One region of the Virgibacillus ihumii genome, then DNA from elsewhere that is predicted to be linked to it. Evidence: riboswitches for the same ligand, from Rfam matches in the RefSeq annotation. Region 1 holds a riboswitch; each other region holds the start of a gene.
The links. A riboswitch is a leader RNA that binds a small molecule or an ion and turns the genes downstream of it on or off. The one in region 1 is predicted to bind S-adenosylmethionine.
Positions count from the first base shown of each region.

Region 2: linked by a shared signal. The riboswitch ahead of HUX68_RS08560 (OsmC family protein) and the one ahead of metK (methionine adenosyltransferase) in region 1 are both predicted to bind S-adenosylmethionine.
Region 3: linked by a shared signal. The riboswitch ahead of HUX68_RS09110 (LLM class flavin-dependent oxidoreductase) and the one ahead of metK (methionine adenosyltransferase) in region 1 are both predicted to bind S-adenosylmethionine.
Region 4: linked by a shared signal. The riboswitch ahead of HUX68_RS01600 (Na+/H+ antiporter NhaC family protein) and the one ahead of metK (methionine adenosyltransferase) in region 1 are both predicted to bind S-adenosylmethionine.

Region 1 covers NZ_CACVAN010000001.1:1,334,377-1,342,695, forward strand. The annotation lists gene HUX68_RS06670 (gamma carbonic anhydrase) at 1-158, shown strand, start outside; gene HUX68_RS06675 (hypothetical protein) at 166-366, opposite strand; gene HUX68_RS06680 (hypothetical protein) at 575-745, shown strand; gene HUX68_RS06685 (hypothetical protein) at 940-1,197, shown strand; gene HUX68_RS06690 (SPOR domain-containing protein) at 1,567-1,797, shown strand; gene asnB (asparagine synthase (glutamine-hydrolyzing)) at 2,224-4,128, opposite strand; gene metK (methionine adenosyltransferase) at 4,357-5,556, opposite strand; SAM riboswitch class I at 5,689-5,796, opposite strand; gene pckA (phosphoenolpyruvate carboxykinase (ATP)) at 6,008-7,597, shown strand; gene HUX68_RS06710 (ABC transporter ATP-binding protein) at 7,869-8,319, shown strand, end outside.
Region 2 covers NZ_CACVAN010000001.1:1,718,401-1,726,719, reverse strand. The annotation lists gene HUX68_RS08570 (SLC13 family permease) at 1-216, shown strand, start outside; gene HUX68_RS08565 (TraR/DksA family transcriptional regulator) at 288-827, opposite strand; gene HUX68_RS08560 (OsmC family protein) at 928-1,374, opposite strand; SAM riboswitch class I at 1,532-1,637, opposite strand; gene HUX68_RS08555 (glycoside hydrolase family 84 protein) at 2,078-4,627, shown strand; gene HUX68_RS08550 (N-acetylmuramoyl-L-alanine amidase family protein) at 4,830-5,786, opposite strand; gene ltaS (lipoteichoic acid synthase) at 6,007-7,962, shown strand; gene HUX68_RS08540 (aldose epimerase family protein) at 8,036-8,319, opposite strand, start outside.
Region 3 covers NZ_CACVAN010000001.1:1,849,914-1,858,232, forward strand. The annotation lists gene HUX68_RS09105 (sodium:solute symporter family transporter) at 1-128, opposite strand, end outside; gene HUX68_RS09110 (LLM class flavin-dependent oxidoreductase) at 152-1,522, opposite strand; SAM riboswitch class I at 1,769-1,876, opposite strand; gene HUX68_RS09115 (thioesterase family protein) at 2,343-2,813, opposite strand; gene HUX68_RS09120 (3-hydroxyacyl-CoA dehydrogenase NAD-binding domain-containing protein) at 2,835-3,800, opposite strand; gene HUX68_RS09125 (beta-keto acid cleavage family enzyme) at 3,802-4,695, opposite strand; gene HUX68_RS09130 (GbsR/MarR family transcriptional regulator) at 4,692-5,234, opposite strand; gene HUX68_RS09135 (betaine/proline/choline family ABC transporter ATP-binding protein) at 5,543-6,685, shown strand; gene HUX68_RS09140 (ABC transporter permease) at 6,695-7,348, shown strand; gene HUX68_RS09145 (osmoprotectant ABC transporter substrate-binding protein) at 7,370-8,290, shown strand; gene HUX68_RS09150 (ABC transporter permease) at 8,306-8,319, shown strand, end outside.
Region 4 covers NZ_CACVAN010000001.1:327,274-335,592, forward strand. The annotation lists gene HUX68_RS01595 (TolB-like translocation protein) at 1-782, shown strand, start outside; gene HUX68_RS01600 (Na+/H+ antiporter NhaC family protein) at 939-2,279, opposite strand; SAM riboswitch class I at 2,414-2,526, opposite strand; gene HUX68_RS01605 (bifunctional transcriptional activator/DNA repair enzyme AdaA) at 3,204-3,800, shown strand; gene HUX68_RS19390 (methylated-DNA--[protein]-cysteine S-methyltransferase) at 3,797-4,279, shown strand; gene phnH (phosphonate C-P lyase system protein PhnH) at 4,648-5,250, shown strand; gene HUX68_RS01620 (vWA domain-containing protein) at 5,350-7,269, opposite strand; gene HUX68_RS01625 (ATP-binding protein) at 7,303-8,178, opposite strand.

The DNA.
Region 1 (8,319 bases):
AAAAAGTTCCTCCACACACTATGGTAATGGGCCGTCCAGCTAAAGTCGTACGTTCCTTGACTGAGGCCGACTATAAGGAAATGGAACGTGTTCTGCAATCCTACGTGGAAAAAGGGCAATATTATAAGCACAACACGAATTTGGGACAGGACTTTTAGTATTATTCTAATAAAAGGCTTTTTCATTGTTGCTGCCGTAAAGATGCTGCGACATTGAAAAATCAATTTGTTTAGTACAGCTTACTAGCCGATCCGTTGGAATATACTCGTTTTCACTGCCAGCATAAGTGCAACTTCTGCTCAAGTAAACTACTTTCGCAGTGTCTTCTTTACCGAGGGCAAGTGCCGAATCCTCCCCAGATCGCACCTCGCCTCCTTTATTAGGATATGGTGAACAAACCTAGCGAAAAAACACACGGAGACTGGGGGGACTGAGGCCAGAAGTATCTAACCTTTCTTCTTTTATTACAAAGCTATTTTAATTTCGTTTTCTATAAATATTTGAAAAATAGGAAATATTATTGTTTTTTGATAAATCGCCTGCTATAATTTGGATATATTTGGGAGGTAATTAAATGAAAAAAACAATCGATTACTTAAAAGAGGACCTCTGTAAAGCAAAGGAAGAACTCCAAAATTTAGAAAAACGTGGCCACACTATAACGGAATGGATAGACCACCAGAAGAACATTGAGCAATGTAAAAAACGACTTCAAAATTTTACGGAGAAACGAAAGTATTTGTAAACCCCTCGGATTAACTGTCACTTTGATTCTATTTTGCACTGTATAAAAATTAAAAAGCACAGTTCCCTTTCATATTCCGAAATGGCACCCGTTAAGTTTCAACTATCCTTTTATGAATTTTAAAATTTAATATTATTTTTCCGGCACTTCTCATAAACATAATATAAAAAATAAAGGAAAGGGGCATGAATCATATGAAAATAAATAAATTCAACGTAGAATCAAATAAACAAAAATATTTAGTCCAATTAAAACAGTTTTACTTACACTCGGGATTTTATCAAACTAAAATTAAAGTTTTTGTTCTTAAACCAGAAAAGCAAAATAAACTAGTAAAAGTTTTTAAAACAGAAACAGAACCTAAACAAAAGAAAGATCTTGAAACAAATTTGGAAACATTAGCAAATTCGGCGGTGGAGACATATGAATCAAATAGTAATCAAAAAAATTAAAAGCAATAATTATCGTTGCTTTTTTACTTTTTATAATTAAAAAGAACTTCGTCAAAGCCCTTTTTTAATTCAATTTTTGTTTATGTCATTTCATTATTGAATTTGTGATATATTCAATACTTTAACATAGAATGGCTATCTAAATATTCCTTCTGACTAATACAGCTGTGATATAAGATCCACGATGATCAGTTTAACAAATCCTAGAAGGCGTACCCATTTTTAGCTGCGTTTATCCATAATCTATAATGCATTACTTCGCTATTTCCTAATAGATTAATTAATCATTTTGCGAAAAGCCATGTACAACGACCATTCATTTGCTATAAAGCTGAATATACTACCCATAAACAAGTTAGGAGGATGTTTATGGGGAAATATAAAATAGTCGTTGGCACAACTAACAAGAAAAAAAGCGCCCAGCACCAATATAATTTAGTAACTAGAAATAAAATTAACGCAGATATAAGAATCTATAAAATGGACAGCAGGGAACTTTATTCCGTAGAGGTTGGTCCATATTCAAAAAAACAAGCGCTTCAAAACGTAGATAAAATTAAAGGCCTTGGAATAACAAACGCTTTTATTACACGCGCATAGTGGGGCAAGGAGTGATCTGCCCCTACTATGGCAATTTGGATCCTACCCCACTTTTCCGGAAGCGGTATTGAAAAAGGATCTTCGAGCAAAAGATCCTTTTAGCTGCTTAGTAAACTACCTGTCACTTAATCATAAATGCCCAACGCGATTGAACCAATTTTAAGCATTATCTCCCCCCTCATACTTATGAGCCCTTCATCTATACAACAAACTGGCCCACTGGTAAACAAATTTATTCCTCAACTGCGCCATTATTTAAGAATTCACACATAAGTTCAAGAGGAACAAATACCATAAGAGCGTACAGAATACTAACAACATTTAACTTCAAGAAATATTTCATCTAATAAGCCCCCAATAATTATCTAAATCACCCTATATAAAAGACCGGCGACAACGGTGCAAAGTCCGTGTCGCCGGTCTTACTTATTGCGTAATCGCTTCAATCGCCTTGTCTGGTTTACTTAATTCCTCAACATCAAATTTGTTTTCAATATTGATTTGATGCCACAGCATAAACATGAGCACCGTCCAGATTTTTCTGCTGTAATCACCTTTACCCTGGCAATGTGCATCAAGCAAACTAAGCACATAGTCTTTGTGCAGCAGATGATCTGTCTCGCTTTCCTGAATCAACTGTTTCGCCCATCCATTAAGCTCATTTTTTAACCAATGACGGATTGGAACCGGAAACCCAAGTTTCTTACGGTCAAGCACATGATCAGGGATGATGCCACGTGAAGCCTCCCGTAAAATACTTTTCGTCGTTCCATTGGCAATTTTCATATCAACCGGAATTTTACTTGCCACATCAAACACTTTTTTGTCCAAAAATGGCACGCGCAACTCCAGTGAGTTTGCCATTGTCATACGATCCGCTTTCAACAAAATATCTCCCCGCATCCATGTGTGAATATCCACATATTGCATCTGATTCACCAATGGATAGTCGCTTACCTGATCATAAAGTTTTTCCGTAACCTGCTGATAGGAGACATTTTCATTATACGTCTTTAACAATGCACGTTTTTCGGTATCCTCGAACATTTTTGCATTGCCTATATAACGATTACGGAGCGGAGTTGTTCCGCGTTCCAGAAAGCTTTTGCCGCGTACGCCCTCCGGAATTGCTTCTGCTACCCGGGCAAGCAATGACTTTGCCGGAGTTGGTATTGTATTGAACAATTTCAAAGATTCTGGTTCACGGTAAATATTGTAGCCGCCGAATAATTCATCGGATCCCTCTCCTGAGAGGACAACGGTTACATGTTTACGAGCTTCGCGGGCAAGGAAATATAACGGGACACACGCTGGATCTGCCAGTGGATCATCCATATGCCACATGATTTTAGGCAGTTTCTCCACATACTCCTCCGGTGAAATGATATAGGAAATATTCTCCACATCCAGCTTCTCCGCCGTTTCTTTTGCAACGTCAATTTCTGAAAAGCCTTCCCGTTTAAAACCGACGGAAAACGTCTTGATATTCGGGTTGAATTTTTTAGCCATCGCCACAATAATTGTCGAATCAATTCCACCGGATAAAAATGACCCAACTGGAACATCACTCCGCATATGAACATTAACAGAATCGTACATTACGTCCTGAATCCGCTTGATCCAGTCGTTTTTCTCCATTAACACCGGATTAAACGTTGCATGCCAGTACCGATTGAATTCCAATGCCTGTCCCGGCTTTTTCACAAAATAATGGCCAGGCTCCATTTTTTTAATGCCTGTAGTCAATGTCAGCGGCTCCGGAACAAACTGGAAACTTAAATAATGCTGCAATGCTTCATAATTAACTTCTTCATTTTCCATCATTAACGTAATGCTTTTTTTCTCTGACGCAAAAATAGTTCCTTCTTTTGATTCCTTATAAAATAATGGTTTAATGCCAAACGGATCTCGTGCACCGTAAAGTGTTTGCTGCTCTTTATCCCAAATCAGGATGGAAAACATTCCCCTTAAGTACTGAAATGCATTTTCCTTATGTTTGGAAAATAACGCAGCAATTACTTCAGTATCGGATTCGGTTGCAAATGAAAATCCTTCTTTCACTAAATTCTCCCGCAATTCAACGTAGTTATAAATTTCGCCATTAAAAATAAGCCAGCATTTTTCATCATCATAGCTCAATGGCTGCTGACCGGTTTCAATATCAATAATACTCAGGCGTCTGAACCCGAAAGATACGTAATCATCATGATAGTAGCCCTCATCGTCAGGACCTCTATGTGTAATAATGTTGTTTTGGTTTGTAAATCGGTTAAGCTGATCTTCGTTCAAATCCTCAGGTTTATTTCGCAGTATTCCAATAAAACCGCACATCACTTTTGCCTCGCTTTCATTCATGTTGAACCCTTAAAATTATATCATAAAAGATGCATCTTGACGAAAGCCTTATTTTCATTGAAATGCCTTTGCAATTACATTGTCAAAACTGAAATCCCGATTAATTAATAGGCCGAATGATAAATTTCAGTGTTTCCACCAAAATTCAGGTGGTGACCACAACTAGATCACCCCACAAAAAAGAGGTGCACTTAAACACCCCAGTTATCCCTCTTTTACAATGGCCTGCAATTCTTCGACTTTATCGGTTTTCTCCCATGGAAATAAGATATCTGTTCTGCCGAAGTGGCCATATGCAGCTGTGTTTCGGTAGATTGGACGTTGCAGATCAAGCATCCGAATTATACCTGCTGGCCGTAGATCAAATATTTTTCGTGTTGCGGCTTCCAGCTCAGCTTCATCGACCGTACCGGTGCCAAATGTATTGATGGAAATCGACACTGGCTCAGCCACACCGATTGCATAAGCCAATTGTACTTCACATGTTTTCGCAAGCTTTGCCGCCACAATGTTTTTAGCAACATAACGGGCTGCATATGATGCAGACCGGTCCACCTTGGTGGAATCCTTTCCACTGAATGCACCGCCGCCATGTCTTGCATATCCGCCGTACGTATCCACAATGATCTTACGTCCGGTCAAACCGGCATCACCCTGTGGTCCTCCAATTACGAACCTTCCCGTCGGATTGATAAAAAACTTGGTTGATTCATCAAGCAGATTTGCCGGAACAATCGGTCGAATCACATACTCAATCAGGTCCTTTTCGATTTGTTCAGTTGTTATATCCTGATGGTGCTGTGTTGAAATAACAATTGTATTCACCTTTACCGGGTTATCTTTTTCATCATATTCGACCGTTACCTGTGTTTTTCCGTCAGGGCGTAAATAATCCAAAATTTGCTCTTTACGTACATCTGATAATCGCTTCGATAATTTGTGTGCGAGCGAAATCGGCAATGGCATTAATTCGTCCGTCTGATCACAGGCAAACCCGAACATTAACCCCTGGTCACCCGCACCAATCGAAGCAATTTCTTCATCCGTTTTCCCCTGCCGTGTTTCATACGCCGTATCAACTCCACCGGCAATATCTGCTGACTGTTCATCAATAGCAGTCAGCACGGCACATGTTTCCGCGTCAAATCCGAATTTAGCGCGTGTATACCCAATATCCTTAATCGTTTGACGGACAATTGCAGGAATATCTACATATGTAGTAGTAGAAATCTCCCCCGAAACCAATACTAATCCTGTAGTTACTGTTGTCTCACATGCCACCCGGGCATTCGGATCATTTTTTAAAATTTCATCCAAAATAGCATCTGATATCTGATCGCAGATTTTGTCAGGATGCCCTTCTGTAACAGATTCAGATGTAAATAAACGACGATTTGCAGCCATGTGGCTAAGTCCTCCCTTTAAAAAATAGTACGGAAATCTATCTATTCAGTGTATGTTTATGTTTTAATAAGGTTAGAAAAAATAAAAAAACCTTTCCTGCAATCATGAGGAAAGGTGTCCTGAAGCCTTTCGCTCTTATTGTCCAAGGATAAATCCTTGCGTCAGATTAGCACCTTTTCACAGCATGTGACGGTTGCTGGGCTTCATCGGGTCTGTCCCTCCACCGACTCTGAATAAGAGAGTTTCCGCTCGAAATTCAGCATAACGGAAAAGCGCTGTCATGTCAACAATTTACAAGGGAATGACACACTTGACATGAAAAGTTCATATAAATATTCGTATAATTAGTATGGACTAATTTTATGAATGTGTTATACTAAATAAACAGATTTACAACTTGATTATTAAAATGTACTTTAATTAAAATCCATCATAAAGGAAGGTATCACAAATGAATGCGGTGGAACAATCAAAATTAATCAAAGATTTACTTTCACATGATAATCTGCAAAATAACCTTTCCGTACCACAGCTTGTCGAGAAAATTCTGGCACGTGAAGAGGGAACGCTGTCTGCATCAGGTGCAATTCGTGCGACTACCGGTAAATATACCGGGCGATCCCCAAAAGATAAGTTCATCGTTCGGGATGAGACCACTAAGGACGTCATTGACTGGGGAATCGTCAACCAGGAGATTGATGAGGCATCTTTTGATAACCTTTACAAAAAGGTGGTTGCCCATTTAAAGGAACGAAATGAATTATATCATTTTCAGGGCTATGCCGGAGCCGATACAAATTACCGGCTGCCAATTGAAGTTTTCAATGAATATGCCTGGCACAATCTGTTTTCCAGACAACTGTTTATCGAACCGACGGAGGAAGAATTGGGAACCCATCATTCCGAATTCACTATCATATCTGCCCCTACATACAAGGCAGACCCGAAAGTCGATGGAACGAATTCCGAAACGTTTATTCTTGTCTCATTCAAACAACGCATCGTTCTGATTGGTGGTACTGAATATGCCGGAGAAATCAAGAAATCCATTTTTTCCGTGATGAATTTCCTGCTCCCACAGCGTGACATTTTATCGATGCATTGTTCTGCCAACGTTGGTCAGGAAGGGGATGTTGCATTATTTTTCGGACTTTCCGGAACCGGTAAAACTACGCTCTCCGCAGATCCGTACCGCCGATTAATCGGGGATGACGAACACGGCTGGAGCACGAACGGTGTATTCAATATTGAAGGTGGCTGTTATGCAAAATGCATCAACCTTTCACAGGAAAAAGAACCGCAGATTTATGACGCAATCCGGTTTGGATCGGTACTGGAAAATGTCATTCTTGATGAAGAGTCGCGTCAACCGGACTATGATGACACATCGCTGACAGAAAATACCCGGGCCGCCTATACCCTGAAAAATATTGATAATATTGTTTCGCCAAGTGTAGCTGGCCATCCAAACACCATAATTTTCCTGACAGCTGATGCATCCGGTACTTTACCGCCCATCAGCAGATTAACCAAAGAACAGGCTATGTATCACTTTTTAAGCGGCTACACCAGTAAGCTTGCCGGTACAGAACGCGGCGTAACCGAGCCACAGGCAACGTTTTCAGCATGCTTCGGGTCACCGTTCCTGCCGCTCGAACCGGCGACATACGCTGAGATGCTTGGCGAGAAAATTGATTTGTATAATACAAGTGTATTTCTGGTTAACACCGGCTGGACTGGTGGATCATATGGAGTTGGTAAGCGGATGAAATTATCCTATACACGCGCGATGGTTCATTCAGCGCTTGAAGGCGAATTGAACTCTGCCGAAACAACCAGCGATGAAATTTTCGGACTGGAAATCCCTATGCACGTACCCGGTGTTCCGGATGAAGTACTGATTCCAAAACAAACCTGGGACGATAAAGAAGCTTATGACAAAGAAGCACAATCACTAGCCATGAAGTTTCATGACAACTTTAATCAGTTCACACATGCAAGTGATGAAATCAAAAAAGCTGGTCCATTATACCGGGGTTAATAATGATTGTTTCCTCATCCCACAAGGATTTTTAATAAATGAAGGAAAAGTTTCATCAGCGCAGTGCTGATAACGGTCTCTTTTTACAGAGGCCGTTTTTTATATAGGCAATCACACATTTATGCCGTGAAGCATAGGTTATGATGAGACAACGCATGAAGATTCGAAAATGCAATCACGACAGAAATCGGTGAAATTCCGGAATAATTCCCATAAAGACCGTCAACACGAATTGTCAAGGAAGTATGTGAAACCTAAGGAGGAGAAACAAATGTCATTCCTTACCTTAGACAACATATCACATCATTATTTCGCAAAAAAGTCATTCACAAAGGCGCTGGACAACGTCTCATGCAAGATAAATGAAGGTGAAATCACCGCTCTCCTTGGACAAAGTGGATGTGGCAAATCAACGTTGCTTTCGATTATATCCGGCATCATCCAGCCGACTGAAGGGAATATCCTGCTGGATTTGAAACCGCTGAAACAGACTGATTATACAATCGGCTATATGCTTGAAAAGGATTATTTGTTTTCATGGAAATCAATAATGGATAATGTTCTGGTTGGTCCGAAAATCAGTGGTCAACTGTCAGACTACACCAGGCAAAAGGCAGTGGATCTTCTGCGTGATGTTGGTGTGCCGGATGTTGGAAATTACTATCCCGATAGCCTTTCCGCTGAGATGCGTCAGCGAGTTGCACTCGTCCGGACACTCATTA
Region 2 (8,319 bases), 380 kb from region 1:
TTGGGCACCATCTCACCGGTACTGATTGCCATGGTTGTTTTTCTTGCCGGCGTACCTGGATTTTTCCTGGTTACACAGTCACCGGTTAATATGATTTACTATACATATGGTGCGTTTAACAAAAAGGATATCCTGCGGGTTGGTGGAGTTGCAGGTGTTTTATGGATTGCTATTGTTCTGATTTCGGCTGAGTTTTATTGGCAATTAATTATGTAAGAGCAATGTTCTCAAACTATATGGCACTTTTTTCGGCCGTATGGAAACCCATACGGCCGTCTCTGTTCCCGTTATTCCCATTTTGTTTGATCGTTTGGCTCTTCGTTAAATCTTGATTTATCATCAGCTTTTTCAACCGTATTGTGTTCCTCTTCAAGCCGTTCCAAGGTGCGGTTTCTCGAATCTTCCATTTCGCCGTTTGGTTTTAACAGCTTGCTGGTGTGACTGTCAGAGCTAGCCACGGCCTGGTTACTGTGTTTTTGGTGCGTTTCTTCGGCCTCAACGGTACGTTTTGTATAGGGTACTGCTTTTAGACGTTCAAATGGAATTTCCTTTCCTGTGTCTAAACATATTCCGTATGTTCCTTCATCGATTCGTTGAAGTGCTTCATTCACCTCAGTCAGGCGTTCTTCCTGTAAATTATTTTCAGCCATCTGCTGTTGACGATCAACAAACTCGCTTGCGGAATCAGCGAGGTGGTTATCAGCTACATTCAACTCATCTGGATCATTGTCGATTGACCGTTCTGCAGTTTCCTGTGCTTCAAGGTTTCTTTTCATATTTAAAAGATCTGCTTTCAACTCATTTAACTGCTTATCAGTCAGTGTCACAGAATCAACTCCTTCAGTTTGCTTTTCCTTAAATTGAAGGAGTTTAAACTTGAGTGATTTATCTTTAAAAGTGGTGCCGGGTCCAATTAAAAAAGTTTATTTAAGTAGCACTTATATAATCTATGTTTTTTAACGTGGTCCCCTGTAATGTATCTTTTACCGGACAAACCTTTTCCACGTGTTCAATTAATGCCTTTACATTTTCATTCGGGGAAGGGGAATCAATGCTAATTTGATAGCGTATTTCCTGATAGCCGGGCCGCACGTTGGGATTTTTCCCTTGAAAACCATCAGGATCCAAGTCACCCTCAATGTGTACATTAACGTCCTTTACATCAACGGAGAATTGCTCCGCAAATGTTGTGACGAGTACATTAATGCACCCTCCAAGTGCTCCAAGCAAATATTCCACCGGGTTCGGTGCTGCGTCATTTCCTCCCAATGCAACTGGTTCATCAATATCAAATTTCTTTCCCTGTACATCTGCAGTAGAAAGTACCCCGCTACCGCTCCATGCTACTTCTGATTTAAACGTTACGTTAGCCATTAAAAATTCCTCCTTGGATTTTGTTTTGGGTAAACTAATCGTTATACCCGGGTTTAATTAAATACTCCTGCGACCGTAACTTCTCAATATTTGAAATTAAAAAAACACCTCCTTCTATAAGAATAAGAAGAGGTGCGAAAGTTTATATGGATTCCTCTTCTTATCTTTAAGACAAATCTGTCTTTTGGATTTGGCACAGTATCCCGATGGATCCGCTGCCGAGGCTTCGAAGGGCCAATTCCCTCCACCTCTCTTGATAAGAATTTCATGAATCTTTATGAAATTGTTATATATATTACGTTACTTTTTCCGGGAAGTCAAGAGTGGATTTTGAAAATGATTACTTCGGTTTTTGTCGAATCTTGTAAAATAGGCGGTTCTTTTTGCTTAAATTTTTCCAAAATGGGTCAAAGTACGTTATTGCTCTGCTTTTAAATTGCTTCTGATTAACTATGGGAATTTTTTGATATATTTGATATTTTTAAGACAGGCATGGCAGAAACTGACAAGAAGGTGCTCAATTTCCGAGTTTATATGGCTAGATGATTCAATATGATACACATTTTACAGCATGATTTAACATGGTGATAACTAGAGACTTTTGTTCCAATCACCATATTTTTTTGGCTTCATAAAGAATAATATTACGTGGACAGTTTCTAATGGTTGATAGTGAAGTAAAAAATTTTGAGGGAGGAGAAAGATGAAGAGAATAAGTTACTGGAAAAGCGTGTTGTTTACCTCTTTCGCTCTACTGTTATGTGCATTTCTTGTCAATGGTATGAATCAGGTTTCAGCGGCGGAGAAAGGGGATTTGAAAATTAATCCAAAGCCGCAGGAAGTTAAGGTAATTGGTGAAGGTTTTCCATTAACGCCTGTTGTCGGAATTGTAGTTGGTGATGACACCGACAGCCATGCAGTCAATGAAGTCGTTGATACACTGCAGGCGGCGGATGTGAAGCGGATTGTCCGTATGCAACCTGGTGATGAAGTAGATACTCCGGTGACTATTTGGATTGGTGGCCCCGGAGAAAATCCGTCATCTGCATCTGTATTAAATCAGCTTGGTGTCGAAGGACCTGAATCATTGAAAGAAGAGGGCTATGTACTTGCTTCAAAAAATGTGGATAACAAGACAATCGTTCTTGCAGGTAAAGACAAAACGGGTACTTATTACGCAGCAAAGACGTTTAAGCAAATCATCAAGGATCGAAAAGGCAGGGACTGGATTCCAGAAGTGGAAATTCGCGATTGGCCGAAAATGCCGATTCGCGGGTCTATCGAAGGATTTTATGGACCACCATGGACACATGAAGACAGACTAAGCCAAATTGAATTTTATGGTGAGAATAAGCTCAATACGTACATTTATGCACCAAAAGATGATCCGTATCATCGGGAAAAATGGCGCGAACCATACCCTAAGGACGAATTAAAAAAATTGGAGGAGTTGATTAATAAAGCCAGAAATAATCATGTTCAGTTCACTTTCTCACTTTCACCGGGGAATACGGTTTGCTATTCAGGGGACGAGGATTTCAATTCGTTAAAGAACAAGATGCAGGCGATGTGGGATCTTGGTGTTCGTTCCTACGCAATCTTTCTGGATGACATAAGTAAAAGCTTGCATTGCGAGCAGGATATAAACAAATTTGGGGATGATCCCACCCCGGTTGCTGCAGCACATGCGTATCTTTTAAATCGGTTCAGTGAAGAATTTTTACAGCAACACGATGGTGCGGAGCGACTGATTACTGTTCCGACAGATTACGCTGGTAATGGTACTACCGCTTATCGCGAAAGGTTTGCAGAGTTGCTGAATGACGACATTATCGTAATGTGGACAGGCCCTAAAGTAGTTTCTGAGAAAATAACATCGGAAGGCACAGAAACGGTTTCGAACATTTTTAAGCATGATTTACTATTATGGGATAACTATCCAGTGAATGATTATAATCGTAATCGTTTATTCCTGGGTCCGCTGGTAAATAGGGATCCCGATCTGACTGAGCATGGCATGATTGGATTAACCGCCAACCCGATGAATGAGGCAGAGGCATCAAAAATTCCGTTGTTCACGATTGCTGATTATAGTTGGAATCCAGGTGACTACGATCCAAGAGATTCGTGGGAACGCAGCATTCAATCATTTGGCGGGGATGCAGCGGAGTTATTGAAAACGTTCGCTGAGAATTCGTATTCCTCTCCAATCAACGATAGAGAATCTTTGACAATAGAGCCATTAATTAAGCAGTTTTGGGAAGCTTATCAATCAAACAATGCTGAGCATGCTAAGAAAGAATTGCTAGCAGAATTTGAAAAACTGCAGCAGTTGCCTGATGATTTACGGAGAAAAATGGGAAATGAAAGTTTCTTAGAGGAAATCCATCCATATTTAAAGAAGCTTAGTCTTTATGGCGAGGCTGGGGAATACGCCGTTCAATATCTGATGGCAGAAAAAGCCGGGAATGATGATAAAGCTAGTGAATATAAACAAAAACTGCTTGATGCTTTTAGTCGCGCGGAAGAAATCCCTCAACAAATTGGCGTAGGGGTGTTGCGACCATTTCTCGTGGAAAGTGTGTTAAAACTGGCTCCTTTGGAATTCACGCTAAAACCATCGATTGAAGAATTTTGGAAAGCCTATCAGTCGAATAATGCAGATCAGGCTGCAGAAAAATTAATTGCTGAATTTGAAGCAATGAATCAGATTCCTGAAAATTTGCGGAAACAATTGGAAAACGATGATTTCCTGAAGGCCATTGAGCCGTACTTACAGAATCTCAATGTATATGGTGAGGCTGGTGAAGTTGCTGTTCAATATTTAATGGCAAAAGCAGAAGATAATAGGGAAAGGGCTGAGGAATATCATGATCAACTGCGGGATTTAATGATACAGGCTAATGAGATGCCACAGAAGATAGGTCAGCCAATCATGAAACCGTTTCTAATGAAAAGTATGTGGGAATTAAGTGTTGTTAATTACAGGGAATTGAATGGCGTAAATACCTTCCGTGGCGCAGGTGAGTTAATAAAATATACGCCTGAACAAGGTGAGCGCACCGGGACTAATCAGTGGGGATATGAAGTCACCATTGTCGATGGGAGTGTCGTAAAAAGAGGTGGAAATAATTCCGTAATCCCTGATAATGGATATGTGCTAAGTATACACGCCAACGATTGGCTCAGAGACAATGCACAAATTGGCACCCGGATCCAAATTAAAGATGGCATCGTTTTGATAGTGGAGTAGATCGAATTTCTATTATCATTTGGTATTGTCGAATATGTTTTAAATAGTTGCCAGCTTAATAGGCTGGCAACTATTTAAGTTATGACAGATCTTATAAAAAACTTCGGCATTCGCTATAAGCTGTCGCGAATACCATAGTTTTTATACTCAGATTTGGTTTGATTGATTTGGTGTATACAGGCCCTCTTTTGCAGGGGGTCTATTAATCTTTGGCTCTAAAATATTCTTTCAGGCCACTATAAATACCTCTCGCGACTTTTTCCCGGTATTCGTCTGTTTTGATTGCTTTAATTTCATTTGGATTTGTGATGAATCCAAGTTCGACTAAAACTGCGGCATTGCTGTTTTCCCGAAGGACGAAGTAATCTGCTTGTTTTGCCCCGCGGTTATTCAGATTAATCGTGTTCATTAACGATCCTTGAATGGACTTGGCCAGATCACTGCTGTTTTCACCTGCTTTGTAATATGTGCTGACTCCTCCCACTGCAGATTTTTGAAATGCATTGTAATGAATGCTTATAAATGCATCAGCTTCATGGGAGGCACTGATTTGCACCCGTTTTTTTAATGATAGATACGTGTCGTTTTTTCTCGTTATGGTTATGGTTGCACCTTTATCCTTAAGTTTATCTGCCACTGTCTTCGCTGTTGCCAGTGTAAGCTGTTTCTCCTTGGAATGGCTTATGCCGATTGCACCCGGATCTTTTCCGCCGTGCCCGGGATCAATGACAATGTGGTGTCCACTTAATGGACCGTGAGCATTGATTGACAGGGCGGTTGTCAGCACCTGTTCAGGTGTGAATTGTTTGGTTTCTTCCTTTATAGTGGTTGATTTATCCTGTTCGGATTTTGAGTAAGCAGATGAGTCCTGCTTCTTGGAATCTTTTATCATTGGAATCAGATACTGTGATGCTACCCACGCCTCCTTACCATTATAATAGGTTTGCACCCAGCCGTATTTTTCCTGGAAAATTGTCACTTGGTCACCTCTGACAAGGTGTCCGATCACTTCTGCTCCTTGAGCTGGGGCATTTTTTACCTCGAGCACTTCTGTTTGAACTGAGTATGTTTCTCCATTGTCAGCATGTGTGACAGGGATGAAAATAAACAGAGTCACTATACTTCCTATTATTATCGTTAATAATTGTTTTCCTAACATAAAACTCACTCCTGTAATAGATTGCTATTTTACAAGAGTGTCCAGAAAAGAAAGAGTTTATACAGTTATCCCTTCGACAAGTCCTGTCACTGCGCGGATTTTGTCGGAAAAAGTTATGGGATAATTCGACTATATTTCTATGATTTCTATACTTGCTTGTTATGGAAATTTGTGTTTCAATGAATAGATAATTTGATAATTTGAAGAAGGTTTGATTGTAATGATGAATAAAATGATGAATCAGAATAAATCAATATCAAAATGGGGATTCTTCTTTATTGCAGTAGGTCTGCTTTGGATAAAATCCTATTTGACATACATTTATGAATTTAATCTTGATATCCAAAATGCTATGCAGCAATTTCTGTTGTTCTTTAATCCACTCAGTTCAGCACTAATCTTTCTTGGTATCGCGTTATTTGCAAAGGGGAAACGTGCGGGGATCTGGATTATTATCATCGATTTCCTGATGAGTTTCTTGTTATATGCCAATGTCGTGTATTACCGGTCGGCAACAGATTATATAACATTGCCAACCCTTACCCAGACGGATAACTTTGGCAGTCTGGGCGGAAGTATTGTTAATCTGGTTGCCTGGCATGACCTGTTTTATGCAGTGGATATCATTGTGTTAATTACCCTATATGTACGAAACAGAAAAAACTGGTCAGACAGCCGTATGAAATTGCGGAAACCTGTACTTGTTCTTGCCGCAGGTGTTATGGCATTCGCTGTCAATCTCGGTTTGGCTGAAACGGATCGTCCGGAATTGTTAACCAGAACGTTCGACCGCAACTATATTGTAAAGTATTTGGGCTCGTACAATTTTGCAATCTATGATACTATTCAAACGATAAAATCGTCCAGACAGCGTGTGCTGGCCGACAGCAATGATATTACGGTGGTTGAAAATTATACTGCAAATAAATACGCAGCTCCTAATAAAGAACTTTTTGGGGCGGTAAAGGGAAAAAATATTATTAAAATTCACCTTGAGTCGTTTCAGTCATTTTTAATAGACTACAAGCTTCATGGTAAAGAAGTAACACCATTTTTAAACTCACTTGTGCACGATGAAAATAAGAATTTCACGTATTTTGATAACTTCTTTCATCAGGTGGCACAGGGGAAAACTGCGGATGCGGAATTAACCATGGATACGTCGCTATATCCTTTGCCACAGGGAGCGGCATTTGTGACAAAAGGAAATAACACGTATCAGGCACTGCCGGCAATTCTGGGGCAAAGGCAGGATTATACGTCAGCTATTTTTCACGGCGACAACAAGAGTTTCTGGAACCGAGATGAGGTTTATAAACAATTTGGGATAGATAAGTATTTTCATGCAAAGTATTATGACATGAACCAGAAAAATACTGTTAACTACGGCTTAAAGGATAAACCATTCTTTAAACAATCCATACCAATGCTCAAGTCGCTGAAGGAACCGTTTTATGCTCACCTGATGACGTTAACGCACCACCATCCGTATAAGATAAGTGATGAGGAAGCATCCATCAAGCCGGCGAATACTGGAGATCCATCAGTGGACCGTTATTTTCAGACAGCAAGATATCTGGATGAGGCATTGAAGCAGTTTTTCAAGGATCTGAAGGAAGCAGGATTGTATAAGGATTCGGTTATTATGATTTACGGTGACCATTACGGTATTTCGGAAAATCATAAAGAAGCCATGAAACAGATTACCGGAGAAAAGATTACCGACTTCAAGCATACGCAATTGCAGCGTGTTCCGTTTATGATTAAAATTCCTGGTGTTGATGGAAAAGGAACTGTTCATGAATATACCAGTCAGATTGATGTAATGCCGACAATGCTGCATTTGATGGGAATAAAGGCCAACAAGTACATTATGTTTGGCACGGATATGTTTTCTAAACAGCATAAAGAATATGTGGTGTTCCGTGACGGTGATTTTGTCACTCCGGAGTATACCATGGCTGACGGTAAGTTTTATGACAATGATACAGGTAAGCCTATTCAAGAACCGACAAAGGAAATGAAGGAAATGGCTGAAAAAGTTCGTCATGAACTGGAACTGTCTGATAATGTTCTCTACGGTGATCTCTTACGATTTTATGAACCGAGTAAATCGTGGGAGCCAGTAGATGCATCTGAGTATTCGTATATTAAGCAGGAAAACAAACAGAAATAGGTTATAGAGAAAAAGCAGACTCTTTTGGGTCTGCTTTTCAACTTTTCGGTGAGGCACCACCCGAACTTTTCTATTAGTCTTCAGTATCGAATGTAAAGGTTGTTCTGGATCGATACTCTTTTTCGGGTGTGAGCAGAATGGGCGGGAAGTTGCTGTGTGATAATGTGGCGGGGTGTCTTTGTGTTTCGAGACACAGTCCCATATAGTTTCTGGATGTGCCGCTCTTCAGTTTCAAATTTTCGTCGAGGTTATTGGATGTGTACATAACCATTCCGGGTTCATCTGTTGTTACTGTCAGGGTACGACCGCTTTCCGGTTCACAGACCTTTACATCCGGTTTAACCCTATTGACAAAAA
Region 3 (8,319 bases), 520 kb from region 1:
AGCTTTTCACCACCAATCGCAAAATCACTCATATTTTTCGTTTTCTTCGAGCCAACAAATCCTAAAGCCAACATAATGACCAAAAACAACGATAATCCGATCCACAAATAGATTGTTAGTGCGTCCATTTTCTCCTCCTTTTAACGTGTTGTTATTTGCTTAATACTCCTAATTTTTTAGCAGGATGATTTTCCGGCAAGTGGGGCTGTCCTTTACCAAACATGTTCTCCCGCAATGTTTTTGCCTCATATTCTTTCCGATAGATCCCGCGTTTCTGCAACTCAGGCACAACATAATCCACAAATTCCTCAAATGTCCCCGGTGAATACGTTTGGGCAATATTAAATCCATCAGCATCGCCCTCGATTGCCCACTCTTCTATTTTGTTGGCGATCTGTTCCGGTGTCCCGATAAACCGGACCGTTCCATTGCCAAGCCCATGATTTTTAACAGCCTCACGCAATGTCCATTTTTTATTTGGATCTTTGGCATACATATCCAGATTCCCCTGAACAGCTTCCGTTTTCATATCCTCGATATACTGGTCAGGATCGTATGTGGAGAAATCAATCCCTGTATGCCCGGATAACAGCGAAAGCGTTCCTTCATAGCTGACCTGCTCCGTAAGTTCCTCATATTTGGCATAAGCCTCTTCTTCTGTCGAACCGATAATCGGCAAAATCATTGGGAAAATAAGCACATTACCAGGTTGTCTGCCCTGTTCCTTCGTGCGATTCCGAATGTCCTCGGAATATTGCTGCAAAGCATCCAGTGAATGATTTTTTGTAAAAACAGCTTCTGCGTGTTTTGCCGCAAAATTTCTTCCCCTTGGTGAAGCCCCTGCCTGGAAGAGAACCGGCGTACGCTGTGGCGATGGTTCGACTAAATGCGGTCCGGGTACATCGAAAAATTCCCCTTGATGATTAATCAAGTCGACCTTATCCGGATCTGCAAAATTGTCATTTTCTTTATCATAAATAACGGCATTGTCATCCCAGCTGTGTTCCCATAACTTATAAACCACTTCCAAAAACTCATCCGCCCGGTCATAGCGGAGATCATGCTGAAGGCGTCCGGAAAGACCAAGGTTCACCGCTTCACTTTCCAAATACGATGTCACCACATTCCAGGCCACACGCCCTTCTGTCAGGTGATCCAGCGTGGATAACTGCCGTGCCAACGCATAAGGCTGTGCGTATGTTGCGGATATGGTCGGTGCAAAACCTAAGTTTTCCGTTACCGCCGCCATTGCCGAAATCGGAATCAACGGATCATGTGCGGGCAGCTGTACAGCATGCTGTGCCGCCGGTCGATGGCTGTTTTTATAAACACTGTAGGTCCCTAATACATCAGCGATAAAAAGTGCATCGAATTTCCCACGTTCCAACACTTTTGCTGTTTCTGTCCAGTAAGACAATCGGTTATGATTGGTACCTTGATCTTTTTCATATTTCCACAACCCTGTTGAGTGCGGAGAAGGTGAGTTTTGGATAAAACCGTTTAAATGAATTTGCTTTTTCATAAAATATCACTCCTTGAAAGTTAAATACACTAAACCAATAAGAAAACTAGAATTTAAGCGTATAGGTGACTGCAAATTAGGCGTTTTCCTTACAAAACCTTTAATCATCACGCCTTTTGCCGGAAATCCTGTATGTACTTGTTTACACTTCCATTTTTTATACGCTCCCCTTTCCAATCAAATGCAAAAAACCCTTCTCCGAAATAGAGAAGGGTTCACAAAACAATGAATTAATTTTGCCGCACCTTCTCATCTTCGGAATGCTATCCATTCCTCTGAATTTGGCACCATGCTTAATAAAAGCTGGTTGCCGAGAGTTCACAGGGTCAGTCCCTCCCTCTCTCTTGATAAGAAGTAATCATAATTATTTAATTTTTGTTTATGTTATCACAGATATTTAATTTGTCAACATGAATTTTAGATCAGTACAATTTCAATTATCCACTCATTATGCAGTTGTTCATCCTTGAATTGACTGCATTATATCAGCCATCATGCATAATCATATATGCGCACAATTTCGAACTGGATATGCGCGATTTCGGAATGGATATTCGCGGTTTTGAACCGGATATCCACGTTTTTGCAACCATTATTCGCGATTTCGAATCAGATATTCGCGTTTTTAGATAATCCCATAATTTTGATTAATTCGACCTACGATTCGAATATATGATGACCCCATCATATATGTGCGATTTTGAACCGCTTATGTGCGGTTTCAACATCGATATGTGCGGTTTTGACACATATATGTGCGATTCCGGACCAGATATGTGCGATTTCATCCCCAGCCGGAAATCTTACGTTCCATACTCTCTTACTTTTTCTTCCGAATCCCGATCACACGGCCCGCTTCTTTTGGCTTTTCTTCCGGCGTATGCTCAGCAGCCAGCTCTTCCACCTTCGCAAAAACTTCTTCAGGAAACGGTGCCGGACTGCCGGATGTCTGATCAATTCCCATCAGCATCTGCTCACTGGTTGCAGCACGTTTTCCTTTTTCGCCATACAATTCAAAAAAGACGTGCGCTCGTTTGGCATCATAATCAAGCAGGCTCAAACGAACCTCAAAAGGCTCATCCAGCTTCATTTCATCTAAATAACACACGTGATTTTCCAGCGTAAACATTGTGTAGTGTTGAGAATCACGGAAATCTCCGGTCAAGCCGATCAGATTCATAAATGCATCAACACCCCAGCTGAATGCACGCACATATTCGGCATCATTCATGTGGCCGTTGTAATCAATCCAGTCTTCGCGGACAACATCACTCAAGATTACTTTGCTCATCGTACCGTCCCTCCCGTTCGTTTAAAGTTTACCTGTCAAATTAGCGCTTGGCCAGTATTTTTCCAGCAGCTGTTGCAGTTCAATTAAAAATTCATTACGACGTTCTTCCAGCTTTTCCATTTCAACGCCTGCTGTTTGCTGTTCACAGCCTTCAATTACTTTTTCGGCAAGCTCATCCGTTAACTCCGGTGCTTCCAATTTTGTCCATGGCAATTTCAGCGCGGGTCCAAATTGTTCCAATAGATGGCGCATGCCTGCTTTTCCGCCACCCATATGCAACGTCATGAAAGGCCCCATCAGAGCCCAACGCAATCCCGGGCCATATACGATCGATGCATCAACTTCCTCAGTGGTTGCGACACCGTCATTTACAATGTGCAGCGACTCGCGCCAGATAGCCTCCATCAGCCGGTCAGCGATGTGTCCTTCAATTTCTTTATTGACGATAAGAGGCTTCATGTCAAGTCCGCTGTAAAACTCTCTTGCGTTTTCAACAAATGCAGCATCCGTTTTCTCACCGCCGACCAGTTCAACCAACGGCATCAAATAAACTGGATTGAATGGATGTGCGACAATAACCCGCTCCGGATGATGTTCCGCATCAGCCTGAAGCGTACTTGGCAAAATACCCGATGTGCTTGAGGCAATAACTGCTTCCGCTGGTGCATGCTGATCGATATCGGCAATCACGCCTCGTTTCAATCCTTCACGCTCCGGAACACATTCCTGAATAAAATCAGCATTCCCAACAGCTTCTGCGAGATCTTCTTTAAAAAACAGGTTATCCACGGATGCCGCGTCAGACAGTCCCATCTGCTCCATCGCCGGCCAGGCATGTCGCACAGCCTCCCGCATCCTTTCTTCTGCACCCGGGGCTGGATCTGTTGCTGTTACCTGATAACCGTTTGCCAGAAACCGGGTAATCCAGCCGTTGCCGATTACGCCAGTTCCAACAACCGTAACCTTCATTATTGTATTATTCATCATGCTAGTCTTCCTTTCCATTTGGGTTCCGTAAATTTAATAAATCACGTGCCTCGGCTGGTGACATGATGTCGGACCCAAGGCTTTGTACGATCCCGAGCGCTTTATCAACCAGCTGTTCATTCGTTGCCAACTGCCCTTTTTTCAAATACAGATTGTCTTCAAGCCCAACACGAACGCTTCCGCCCTGCAATACAGATTCGGCGACGATCGGCATTTGCATGCGGCCAATCCCGAATGCGGCCCAACGTCCATTTTCAGGGATTCTGCTCTTCATATACGACAACGTCTCTGCATCAGCTGCCGCTCCCCATGGAATGCCAAGACAAAATTGAAACAGCGGATCACCGTCAATCAGACCTTCCTGCACCAACTGATTGGCAAACCGAATTTGTCCGGTATCAAAGCACTCCAGCTCCGGCTTAACGCCGCTGTCCTGTACGAGCTTAGCCTGTTTGCGCAGCCAGTCAGTCGGGCTGACATACAGCATGTTTCCAAAGTTAACACTGCCGCAATCGAGCGTACACATTTCCGGAAGTAGTTTTCCAACCGGTTCATGACGTTCTTCCGGTGTTTGAATGTCGGTTCCGGCACCGCCACGGGTCGGATCTTCCTCGCTCGGAATCCAATCACCGCCGCCACCGGACGTAATATTGATAATCACATCAGTATCCGCTTCACGAATTCGTTCCACCGTTTCCTGATAAAGATTGACGTCATGGCTTAATTTTCCTGTCTTTGGATCACGGACATGGATATGGGCAATCGTTGCACCCGCTTTTGCAGCTTTAATCGCTGAGTCCGCTATTTCTTTCGGGGTAACCGGCACATGTGGACTTTTTTCAGTCGTTTCTCCGGCACCTGTTACCGCACATGATAAAATCACTTTTTTATTCATTTGAATTCCTCCTGTTTTTTTGGTACGTATTTAAAGATTTCGCCGCTTTCAAAGTGTACGATTAACCGGCGAATCCAGTCATAATAATTCATCCACTCATACGCTTCTTCCAAATATTCATTAACCAACTGCTCATCCGCAGCCGATAATTCCGATTGTTTTTCCTGTATCTGCTTCAGGCTGTGCATCAATTTCTGCTCAAACTGTTTGTTCCGCTTAATCGCCTTTTTCCAGGTCGAAGTAAATAACGAAATAAATGTTTCATAATAATCCTGTTCCACCTGGTATAAGTCTTTGCGAATCCCCGGTTTAAATACACGTTCGGCAATATTCAACTCCATCATTTCCCGGACAACCTGACTCATGCGCATTTTACTCATACCGGTCTCAGCAGACAGTTCATCCAGCATCATTGGCTCGCGATTCATATAAATCGTGCCAAGAACACGCCCAACGGTTGGGGATACGCCAAAAGCATGCATATTATCGATCAATTTTTCAATAAATTGCTGCTTCACACCATAAACTTGTTCGTCCATCACAATCCCCTTTCCAAACGTCTTTTCGTACTATATCACAGGATAAAAATTCTTCAAAAAATCGTTTTGGCATGAATTTTAAAGAATATACGAGCAAATTTGAGCATATCGATTATAAACTTTATAAACAAAAAAGTTTATATATTTTACGAGTTTTACAAAACACATTATATTAGATACGCTGTAAAAGTTCTCAGAGGTGAGGAACGGCTCACACCCAAATAGTACGTCCAAAACAAACAGTCTGTTACATTGTTATTTCATTCAATCCCTAAATGGATCATCAAAATTACGGAGGTGGCATTTACTTGCTGACATTTCAAGATGTTTCAAAAGTATACAACGGAACAAAAAAAGCAGTTGAAAATATGACATTGGAAGTGGAAAAAGGAGAATTTATCGTCTTTATCGGCCCAAGTGGCTGTGGAAAAACGACAACAATGAAAATGATTAACCGATTAATTGAGCCGACCGATGGAACAATCTCCATTGAAGGTGAAAATATTCTGGATAAAGATCCCGTGGAACTAAGACGGGAAATCGGCTATGTGATCCAGCAGATTGGACTTTTCCCGCATATGACCATCCAGGAAAATATTTCACTCGTCCCTAAACTTTTAAAATGGCCTGAGGACAAGCGCCGAAAACGAGCTGAAGAATTGCTCGAACTGGTTAACATGGATGCTCAATTCCTTGATCGATTCCCGCATGAACTAAGCGGCGGACAGCAACAGCGAATTGGCGTACTGCGGGCACTGGCTGCGGATCCTCCCCTTATTTTAATGGACGAACCATTTGGCGCACTTGACCCAATCACACGGGATTCACTGCAGGAGGAATTTAAAAAACTGCAGCAGTCCCTCGGCAAAACGATTGTCTTTGTTACCCATGATATGGATGAAGCACTCGAACTGGCTGACCGAATTGTCATCATGCGCGACGGTGAGCTTGTTCAGGTAGGATCACCGGATGAAATTATGCGGAACCCGGTCAACGAATTTGTGGAACAATTCATCGGAAAAGATCGTCTTATTCAAGCACAGCCAAATATCCAGACAGTCGAGCAAATCATGAATCATGACCCAATCACCATCAAGATGGAGCAGACACTTGCCGAAGCCATCCAAATTATGAAAGATAAACGGGTCGACACACTGCTTGCAGTTGATGAAAAGGAAAAACTAAAAGGATATATTGATATTGAAATAATCGACCAGAACCATACGAAAAATACACTCGTCAAAGAAGTCGTTAACTCGGAGATCTATACGGTTGAAGAAGGAACGTTACTGCGTGATTCCATTCACCGGATTTTGCGTAAAGGGATTAAAAACATCCCGGTTGTCGACAACAAACAAACACTGCTTGGTATTGTTACACGTGCCAGCCTGGCTGATATTGTCTACGATACAATCTGGGGCGAAACGGAAACTGCACAATCAGCAGGTTAATGAAAGGAGATGACACGATTGCTTGATTTCTTAGCCAATAATGGTACACAGCTTTTAATGAAAACATGGGAACATTTTTATATTTCACTTAGCGCCGTGGTATTAGGCATTCTTGTGGCAGTGCCACTTGGAATTTTACTGACGCGCACACCTAAAGTTGCCGGTTTTGTAATTGGAACTGTCGGAGTCGTCCAGACCTTTCCAAGCCTTGCAATTCTTGCGTTTTTCATTCCAATTCTAGGTGTTGGTAAAATACCGGCGATTGCAGCTCTGTTCTTCTATTCGATGCTGCCAATTCTCCGCAACACCTTTACCGGCGTGAAAGACGTCAATAAAAGTCTGCTGGAAGCCGGGAGCGGTATGGGCATGAGCAGCTGGCAGCGGGTTATGCATGTCGAACTGCCGCTTGCAACACCAGTAATAATGGCTGGCATTCGGGTTTCCACTGTCTATTTAATCGGCTGGGCAACACTTGCTTCGTTTATCGGAGCCGGCGGTCTCGGTGACTACATTTTTAACGGACTTAATTTATACCGGACTGATTTGATCCTTGCAGGTGCCATCCCGGTTACATTAATGGCATTGTTAACCGATTTACTCTTTGGATACCTGGAAGGTCGTCTGACACCGAACGGGATAAAAGATCAACAGGATGCAGCATAGGAAAGGAGAGAAAACGATACCGTGAAATCTACAACTATTAAATCATTTGTCATACTGCTGATTTCACTCGTATTGCTAAGCGGCTGTTCACTTCCGGGCTTAAGCGGGCCAAAGGATAAAACGGTAACAGTCGGTACGCTGGGTACAGCAGAATCAGCAATTATGGGGAATATGGTCAGTTTGATGATTGAACACTATACAGACCTTCAGACCGAATTAATCACCAACATGGGTTCATCTACCGTACAGCATAAAGCCATGACCAACGGGGAAGTTGACATTACGGCTACGAGGTACACCGGTACAGACCTTGTCGGTGCACTCGGTATGGAACCAATTAAAGATCCGGACAAAGCGATGAAAATTGTGAAACGGGAATTTAAACAGCGATTTAATCAGACATGGTTTGATTCGTACGGTTTTGCCAATTCCTATGCGTTTACTGTAAAGGCTGAATTGGCAAAAAAGGAAAACCTTAAAACCGTATCAGATTTAAAAGCTATTGCGGACGAGCTTCGACTTGGTGTCGACAGTGCCTGGATCAGAAGGCCGGGTGTCGGGTATGAATCCTTTAAAAAAACATACGGATTTGCATTTAACCGCATTTTTCCGATGTCAATCGGGCTTGTCTATAAAGCAGTGGAAAGCGGTGAAATGGATGTCGTGCTTGCCTACACAACAGATGGACGACTGGAAGCTTTTGATCTTGTCACATTAAAAGATAATAAACATCTATTTCCACCGTACGACGCGTCACCGGTTGCCAGGAATGAAGTACTGAACAAACACCCGGAACTCCGGGATATTTTGCAGAAGCTCAGCGGCACCATCAGCACGGAAAAGATGCGCCGGCTGAACTATCTTGCCAACGTAAAAATGAAGGAACCACAAGTTGTTGCAAAAGATTTTCTTGAGAAAAATAACTACTTTGAAGATAAATAACAGGAGGTGACACATTTGGAACTAATTCA
Region 4 (8,319 bases), 1.0 Mb from region 1:
ATCCGGAAGAGGGGAAATCATACATTAATCCGAAATACTCGCCAAATGGTGAGAAGGTTGCTTTCATTGAAGAATGGGAAACAGAGGAACGCCGGTACAGTCAGTTAAGGATTTTTGACCGAAACAGCCAAACTGTCATTCAACGTGTTAATACGAATGGTTATGTAACCGAAGCGGCCTTTTCACCGGATGGAAAATCGTTGTATTTCTTGAAGGCTGATGTATATAAAAATTATTCTTCTGCTGGTTCCAAACGACCGCATGATTTTGATGTTTTTCGAATGGACATGAAAACAGGGAAGACCGAACAGATCACATTTGAAAAAGCATATATGATGTCCTCGCTCGAGGTTATGCCTGAAGGGAGAAAGCTGATGTACAAAACATACACAAATGGTGATCAGCTGGTAATTTATTCGCTCGAAGAAGAAAGCAGGACGACTATTATCCCCAATGGTGATTTTGCATCCAAAGCACCGGTTATTTCATCGCCAACCGTCTCCCCGAATGGGAAATATATTGTATTTTCAGATGTTGCATCAAAGGATGAAAATAATACATTTATATATGAAGCTTTTCGGATGAACCCGGATACCAGGCAAGCCGAGCAAATGACGTCGTTCCGGGAGCATGTGACAAGTCCGGTCTTTTTTCATAACAAGGATAAGCTGATTGTAACGGTTAACAAAAATTTTGCCGGGAGGAATCCGGAATACAGCTATTGGCAGATCAGCATTGATGGGGAAGAGCGGGATAAAGTGACGATTGAAATACCTGAATGATTATCATCATTCAACATGTGATGAAATACTGATAAATTGTTGGAAGTGACCGATAAAACACTAAACTGACTGATAAAATCTCAAAAAGTGGCTGATAAAATGGTTTTATCATGTAAAAAAGTAGTTGATCGCTCACAGGGATCAACCACTTTTATTTTAAGCTTCATTTGTTTGGTTTGTTGCATCTGAAGGTGCATTGCTTTTGGTGGAAAACCGGGGGAATCCGATTGCAATTGCAATCGAGCCGGCTACCCCTAGCAATACCGGATAAATACAATATGGCATAATGGAAACCGGGGAGATCGATGCAACACCGGCGACCGCAAGCAACTGTGCACCATATGGTAAAATTCCCTGAAAGGTACTGGCGAATATATCCAGTACGCTTGCGGAACGGCGCCTGTCAACTCCGAACCGTTCGGAAATTTGTTTGACTAATGGTCCGACACTAATAATTGAAATCGTATTATTGGCGGTTGAAACGTCAAAAACACTGACAAGGCCTGCAATACCGGCTTCGGCACCTTTTCTGGATTTAATCCGATTGCTTATTGCATTTAACAGGTAGTCAATTCCTCCATTAACACGAATAAGTTCAACTAAACCGCCGAGCAGAATGGACAACAGGGCAAGTTCCTGCATACCCGCCATGCCGTCACCAAGCAGGTTAAGGAATCCCATGCCATCGAATTCACCGTAGAACCAACCGACAATTCCTGCAAAAATGGTTCCACCGATTAATACATAAATCACATTGACTCCAGCAATTGCAATAACCAGTACAGCTAGATATGGCAGGACTTTGATCAGTTCATACGGATGTTCACCACTCACACCGCCGCTCGTATCCATTGTCATGATTCCAAAAATTACAGCAGTTACGATTGCCGCCGGCAGCGCAATGTAAATATTCACTTTAAATTTATCACTCATTTTGACTGCCTGTGTGCGGACAGCTGCGATAGTCGTATCGGAAATCATGGACAGGTTATCACCGAACATAGCGCCACTGACGATGGCACCCATTATCAACGCTGCACTCATTCCGGTCTGATCAGCCAGTCCGGCGCCGATTGGAGCAAGTGCAACGACTGTACCAACCGATGTCCCCATTGAAATGGAGATGAAGCATCCGATGATGAACAATCCTACAATCAACAGGTTTTGAGGCAGAAAAGTCAGCCCAAGGTTAACGGTTGATTCAACTGCACCGACACCTTCTGCAACCGCAGCGAATGCACCAGCCAACAGGTAAATAATAACCATCAACATGATGTTCGGATGGCCAGCCCCTTTTGTCAGGTGATCCAGTTTATCCTGAAAAGCCATTTTCCGGTTCATAAACAGTGCGAATAAAACAGCAATAAACACTGCAACAAGAACAGGTAATTTATAAAAATCTCCGTTAATCAGTCCGGAGCCTATAAATAACAATAAAAAGACGATAAATGGAAATAACGCAAAAGCGTTTCCTTTATTAAATTCTGATGACTTCATTTTCCAACTCCCCTTTGGTGTAGATACTGGTTTGCCGATACAAGGGTTTGTTTAAGGAATTTTTTCATGTGATGATTCATAAAAAATGTGATCAAAAACAAAAAACCTCCCGTTTTGGAAGGAGATTGACAATAATTTTATCTTCCAAAACGCATGTAACGCGATTTGCTGGAATTGGCACCTTGCAATTTTTGCGCAGGTTGCCGGGCTTCATAGGGCCAGATCCCTCAGCCACTCTGGATAAGCTTCTATGAAATTCATGATGAAAAGTGTAATATACTAATTAAGATGTGTCAATGAAATACATTTGGAATTTATGAAAGATTATTTGAAGGAGTTTATAAATTGTGAAACATTTGCCATCAAAAAACGTAAATAATGAGGGAGAAGGTGGTCATTACGGATGATCAACAGCCGAATCGGGTCGGCACCTAATTTCCAGAATTAATGAACATGGGGTGAATGGTATGAAGAAGTATATAGTCTTTATTGTTAGTTTTACGGTATTGTATCTTGTCTTTCAAATTGTATCAGGGTTAATTCTAACAGTGCTATATAATCCTGATCTACCATCAACGGGAAGCAATCTTGAAGCAGGTTCCACTACCTTATTATTGGTCATGTTGTTGATTGCGACTCTTTCTTATTTTATATCGCAAAAAGTAGGTAAAAGAACCTTGTCATAGTCTACTAAACTGTATTCTGATCCAGTTATTGGGATGCAGTTTTTTTAACGTGTTGCAGTTTACGTAAATATTAATACCGTTTAGATATATAACCAAAAATCGTAATGGTGTACCGGTCGAATTCAACGGACGCTTTCTTGTCCGGAACAGTTTGATCTGGTAAAAATTAAACCGCAATTATGAAGAAGAAATGTTTCTAATCGGCTGATAAAGTAGAAGTAAAGGGAGGTTTCTGGCAATGAAATCAATAGACGGTATGTTTGAAGAGGAGTTGTGGCATGCAGTGGTTTCTTGTAATGCTTTGTATGACGGGAAGTTCTATTATGCCATTCGCACAACAGGGATATTTTGCCGCCCGTCATGCAAGTCAAAACAGCCGAAATATAAAAATGTAACCTTTTATGCTACAGAATTGAAGGCAATGGAAGCAGGTTATCGCCCATGCAAAAGGTGCCGGCCGGATTTACTCCGGTATATGCCGGAGGAGGCGGTTGTAAAGGATACAAAAGAAATTATGGAGCAGGAGTTTTTCCAACTGCTTGATTTAAGCGAACTGGCACAAAAAGTGGGAGTAAGCAAGTTTCATTTGCATCGCTTGTTCAAGAAAAATACAGGGAGTACACCACGAAAGTATTTGGAAAAAGTAAGAGTCCGACATGCAGAAAAATTAATCATAAATACAAAAAAATCGATTGCGGCAATTGCTTTTCAAACAGGCTTTCAAAGTATTTCGGGCTTTTACAAGGCATTCAGACGGGAGACTGGGAAAGCACCAAGCCGTTATCGTACAGAAAATGCCCCAGACATTGCGATGCAGAGAGGTGACAGTACATGATATACGATGAATGTGAAACAAAAATCGGTATGCTGCGGTTTGTTTTTGACGAAATGAGTGGGGTGCTGCAACGAATTGTACTGACAGATGAACAATGGGATGCTTTGTGTGCAGGTAATGCTATGAGGAAAAGTCACGCGACTGGAAAACCTCTGCGTGAACAGATGCAGGCATACCTTGGAGGGGAGCGTCAGCAATTTGATATTGCATTTGAATTGAATGGTACACCTTTTCAGAGGGAAGCATGGCAGGCACTTCATGACATTCCTTATGGAAAAACACAATCCTACACGGAAATAGCTGCTTCGATTGGACGGCCAAAAGCAGTCCGTGCAGTAGGACATGCTAATGCCGTCAACCCCTTGCCAATCATCATTCCATGTCACCGGGTTATTGGCAAAAACAATAAATTGACCGGATATGCCGGCGGGATGGACATGAAAAAGCAACTGCTTGAAATTGAAGGTGCAGAGATATGACAGAAATGAGCTCCTGCATACTGAAAGCAGCAATTGCTATTTTTCAATAATATTCAATCCGATTTGAATTATAATCACTCAATGCGCATGGAAGATTTATGAAACTTTCCGTGTTTTCTCTGTAAATGATGTTTACAAATATTTAACACCAGCTTTATTCACATTAACCTGGCCACAAGTTATGATGAAGTTGTTAGGAGGGTTGGGGGCAGTATATAAGGGGAAATTAGAAGAAATGGTTGAATGGACTGATGACCTGCGGAAGAAAAAGAAATCACGAAACGACGGATGGATATGCATACAAATCTGCAGCAAGCAAAGGTGAATTTCGAAATGATGGCGGGATAATAACGATTAGGGGTGTTTAAATGCCAGTCGATTATGTTCATGATTTGCAAAATGTGTACCGGGAACTTCTGGATGGTTTGTCGCGTCCTGGGGAAATAAAAGTCATAAAGGACAGTATGGAAACAGTGGATAAGGATCTACCGTGTTTTCATTCTTCTTTTTTGACTGCATTGACACTGCTTGATGGGGAGGTGAGTTTTCACATTATCTCTAAACAACAATCCAAAATAGCAGAAAAAGTATCTGCGTACACAATGGCCAAACATGTTGCACCTGACGAGGCTGACTTTGTATTTGCATTTAAGGATGCGTCTGAAAAAGAAATTGTGGATGTTTTGAACGTATGCAAATTCGGTGACCTGGAAAATCCGCAATATGCAGCAACATGGATTATCGAAAGTGAGTCTTTGTCCAATAGCCCAGGAGTTACATTAAAGGGGCCTGGTATAAAAAAACAAATGATGTTGAATACAGATTGTCCGTTGGCTGTATGGGCGAAAAGAAATGAGTTCAGGCAGGAATTTCCTCTTGGTATAGATGTTATTTTTGTTGATAAACGTGCCAGAGCGGCTTGTATTCCCAGATCAACAATTGTAGAAAACGTGCCAAATATGCTTGACTGAGACGCTATATAGCCCTTTTCCGTGCGATATCCAGATTTCCGAATCGACTTTCTAATGTGAAAGTCGATTCTTTGTAAAAAATCCGGATACGACAATTTTCTATACTGATTTAAGCAATAACCGCTTCAACAAGGGCGCGAAATGCTCCGGCAGTTCTTCGACACCAGGAATCATCAGGCGTTCGCGGCCGTAAATGTTCTGCATTGTAGCATCTTCTCGCTCATCAATTTCGCCTTCTGCCAGAAACATCCCGATGACATCAATTCCTCGTTTGCGTGCTTCGGCAACAGCAACATTTGTGTCGATGATGCCATTTTGGTCGTAATTGGCTGCAGCCGGTTCGCCGTCGGAAAAGATGAGCAGAAATTTGTGTTTTTCCCGTCTGGCTGCCAGGTGCTCAGCCGCAACGCGAATGCTGAATCCGTCCCGGTTGTCTTCCTGTGGCTCCAGTTGCATGATGTCTGCACCGTTATTTTTATAAAAGGAATCCTGAAACTGATGGACATAATGAAAATAATTCGGCTGATACGTGTCTTTTACATCGGTTGCTTCTTCCCAAAAGCCGACAATTGAATGTGGGATTTTCAGCTGATTGAGTACTTCATGAAAAAGTGTGATCCCCAATTTTGTTTCATCCATTTTATTGTACATGGACGCGGAACAGTCAACGAGTAATGTAAATGCAGCATCAACCGTATTTGAATCATCATTCTTTTTATAAAAAATTCGTGGATTTTCGTTTGTTGCCACTGGGAGTAGATTTTTGGAAAGTCTGCCAAACAGCAAATTTTTTCGTGGTGCGTTCATTTGATACTCCAGTACTTTCTCAATCGTTGTGGCAAGCCGGCGTTTATGATCCTCAATCTTTCTGACGGCTTCGTCATAGGAGCGCTCATCCTCTGTTGTTCGTGCAGTGGCATATTTGTCAATCGCCACCGCATATTGATTAACCTCGCCATAACCGGAACCATTTGCTTGTCGTTCTTCGGTTTTTCCTTGCTTTTCCAGCGAATCAACGTCTGAATAGTCGTTCTGGTCGCTTTTTCCGGAAGCCCCTTGAATCGTTCCTTCCGCCTGATCACCATCTTCCGTTTCACGGGAGTTACCACCATTGATATTTGTTTTAGTACCCGAATCCAGTTCGAACTGTAAAAAGGTCTGTTTCCGGTTACTGTTTTCATTTTCCCGGTGCCATGTGGAAAATTCCTCATCTACATATTCACTTTCCTCCTGATCAGCATCTTCCCGGTCTTCATTTTCCAATGGATCAGTACGGGTCAGTTCATCAAATAAGGTGTCTTTTTGAAACTGCTCGTGATGGGCGATGGGAAATGCAAAATACGTATGGAACATGTCCTGATAACTTTCCTCAAGCATTTGTGTAATATGTTCAGTGATTCCAGCAACGCCGCGTGTGTCTGCAGCCTCAAAAGTTCGATACAGGAGTGGTTTAATTTTTTCCAGCTGGTTTAGTTGCTTGTCAGATGCTCGCGGAAAACTTGGATCCGGCTGGTCCGCCTGCAAAAGTAGGTAAATCAGGCAATACAACTCATCAAGCGGATAACCGCGTGTCACATTGGTCGATCGCTGTGTGTCAAAATAGTGCTTCAGGTAGTTGAGGCGTATGGTGAAATCCTGCTTTGTGCCTGGTCTTCCTTTTATGATCAGATTCTCAAGCCGCAAATCTTCCAGCAGTGTGAACAGTTGCGCGGAAAATTTGGGAAGACTTGTTTCATCGGCATTTCGGGAGAATGAATGGATTGAGGGAAGGTGCGAATGGTGCAGTGTTCCCAATACCCTCAGAAAAACATCAGATTTATAGCCTGATTTTTTAATCGACTGCTCGTTGACATCCCAATGGTGGCTCCCGGTTACTGTGCGCTCAACTATATCGATGAATGATCCGTGCTTGTACTCAAAAGTTAGATCCGATTGATTGGATAGCACGGTCGTCAAATCCTGAAGCAGCATATACAAGCCAGTATCAATCTTGGAATCATCCCAGCGGTTATACTTCATATGTTTGCCCCCTTTCTGATGACATTTACAGCGTTACTCAAAAAACGTATCGGCTAGATTGTTCACAAATTCCTGCTCGCGTTTCTCACCCAGTTTATCGGTAATAGCCCGCTGAATTGCTCGTTTCGGCGGGATGACGGAGCAAAGGTCACATGCATCTATCAATGCCCTGATCGATGCAGCATCTTCGGATAACTTTCCCTGAGAAGCGGCATGAATTAAATCCTCTGATAAGGTAACGAACAAATCGGTTAATCGCTCGACGTTTAAATGTGTCTGTGATTGAATCAGCTCTTTCAATTGTTCACCATGCAGGTATGGGATATCGATGACGACAAAGCGGTTTTTCAGTGCCTCGTTCAATGGAACGGTTCCGATATAACCCTCATTGATGGCTGCAATGACATTGAATCCTGGTTTCGCCGTAATAATTTTATTGGTAAATGGATTGGTAACAGTTCGCCGGTAGTCCAATACACCGTTCAGGAGCGGAAGTGTTTCCGGTTTTGCCATGTTTATTTCGTCAATATAAAGGAAGGTTCCGGCATTCATCGCACTTGTTACAGGTCCCGGAACGAATTGAATGACCTGCTTCTCATCTTCATATGCCAGTGTTTTAAAGCCCATCAGGCTCTCCGCATCAAGGTCCACAGAACAGTTGATGCTGAACATCGGCTGGCGGAAAAGGTTTGACAGTGTTTCAGCGAACCTTGTTTTCCCCGTACCGGTGGGTCCTTTCAGCAACACATTTTTGCCCATGCTGAGTGCGGTAATCGCATCGATCAGTAAATTCTTGTTCGGCGGAACATAGCCGCCATCCTTGATCAGTTCCTGCAATTGATTATCAGTACGTGTATTTTCAATCAAAAGGTCATTGATTTTTTCAGGTAAATTGTAGTTTGTCTGCATGCATAAACTCCTCTCAGGGAATATTGTAAACCTTCCTTGCTATGTTTACAAAATAAGTGCAGGGTGATGGAATGTGAGGTGGAAGTTGGAAAACATATCGAACGGTGCTTCCCTGAATTTTTTGTGGACTTGGTGATACAA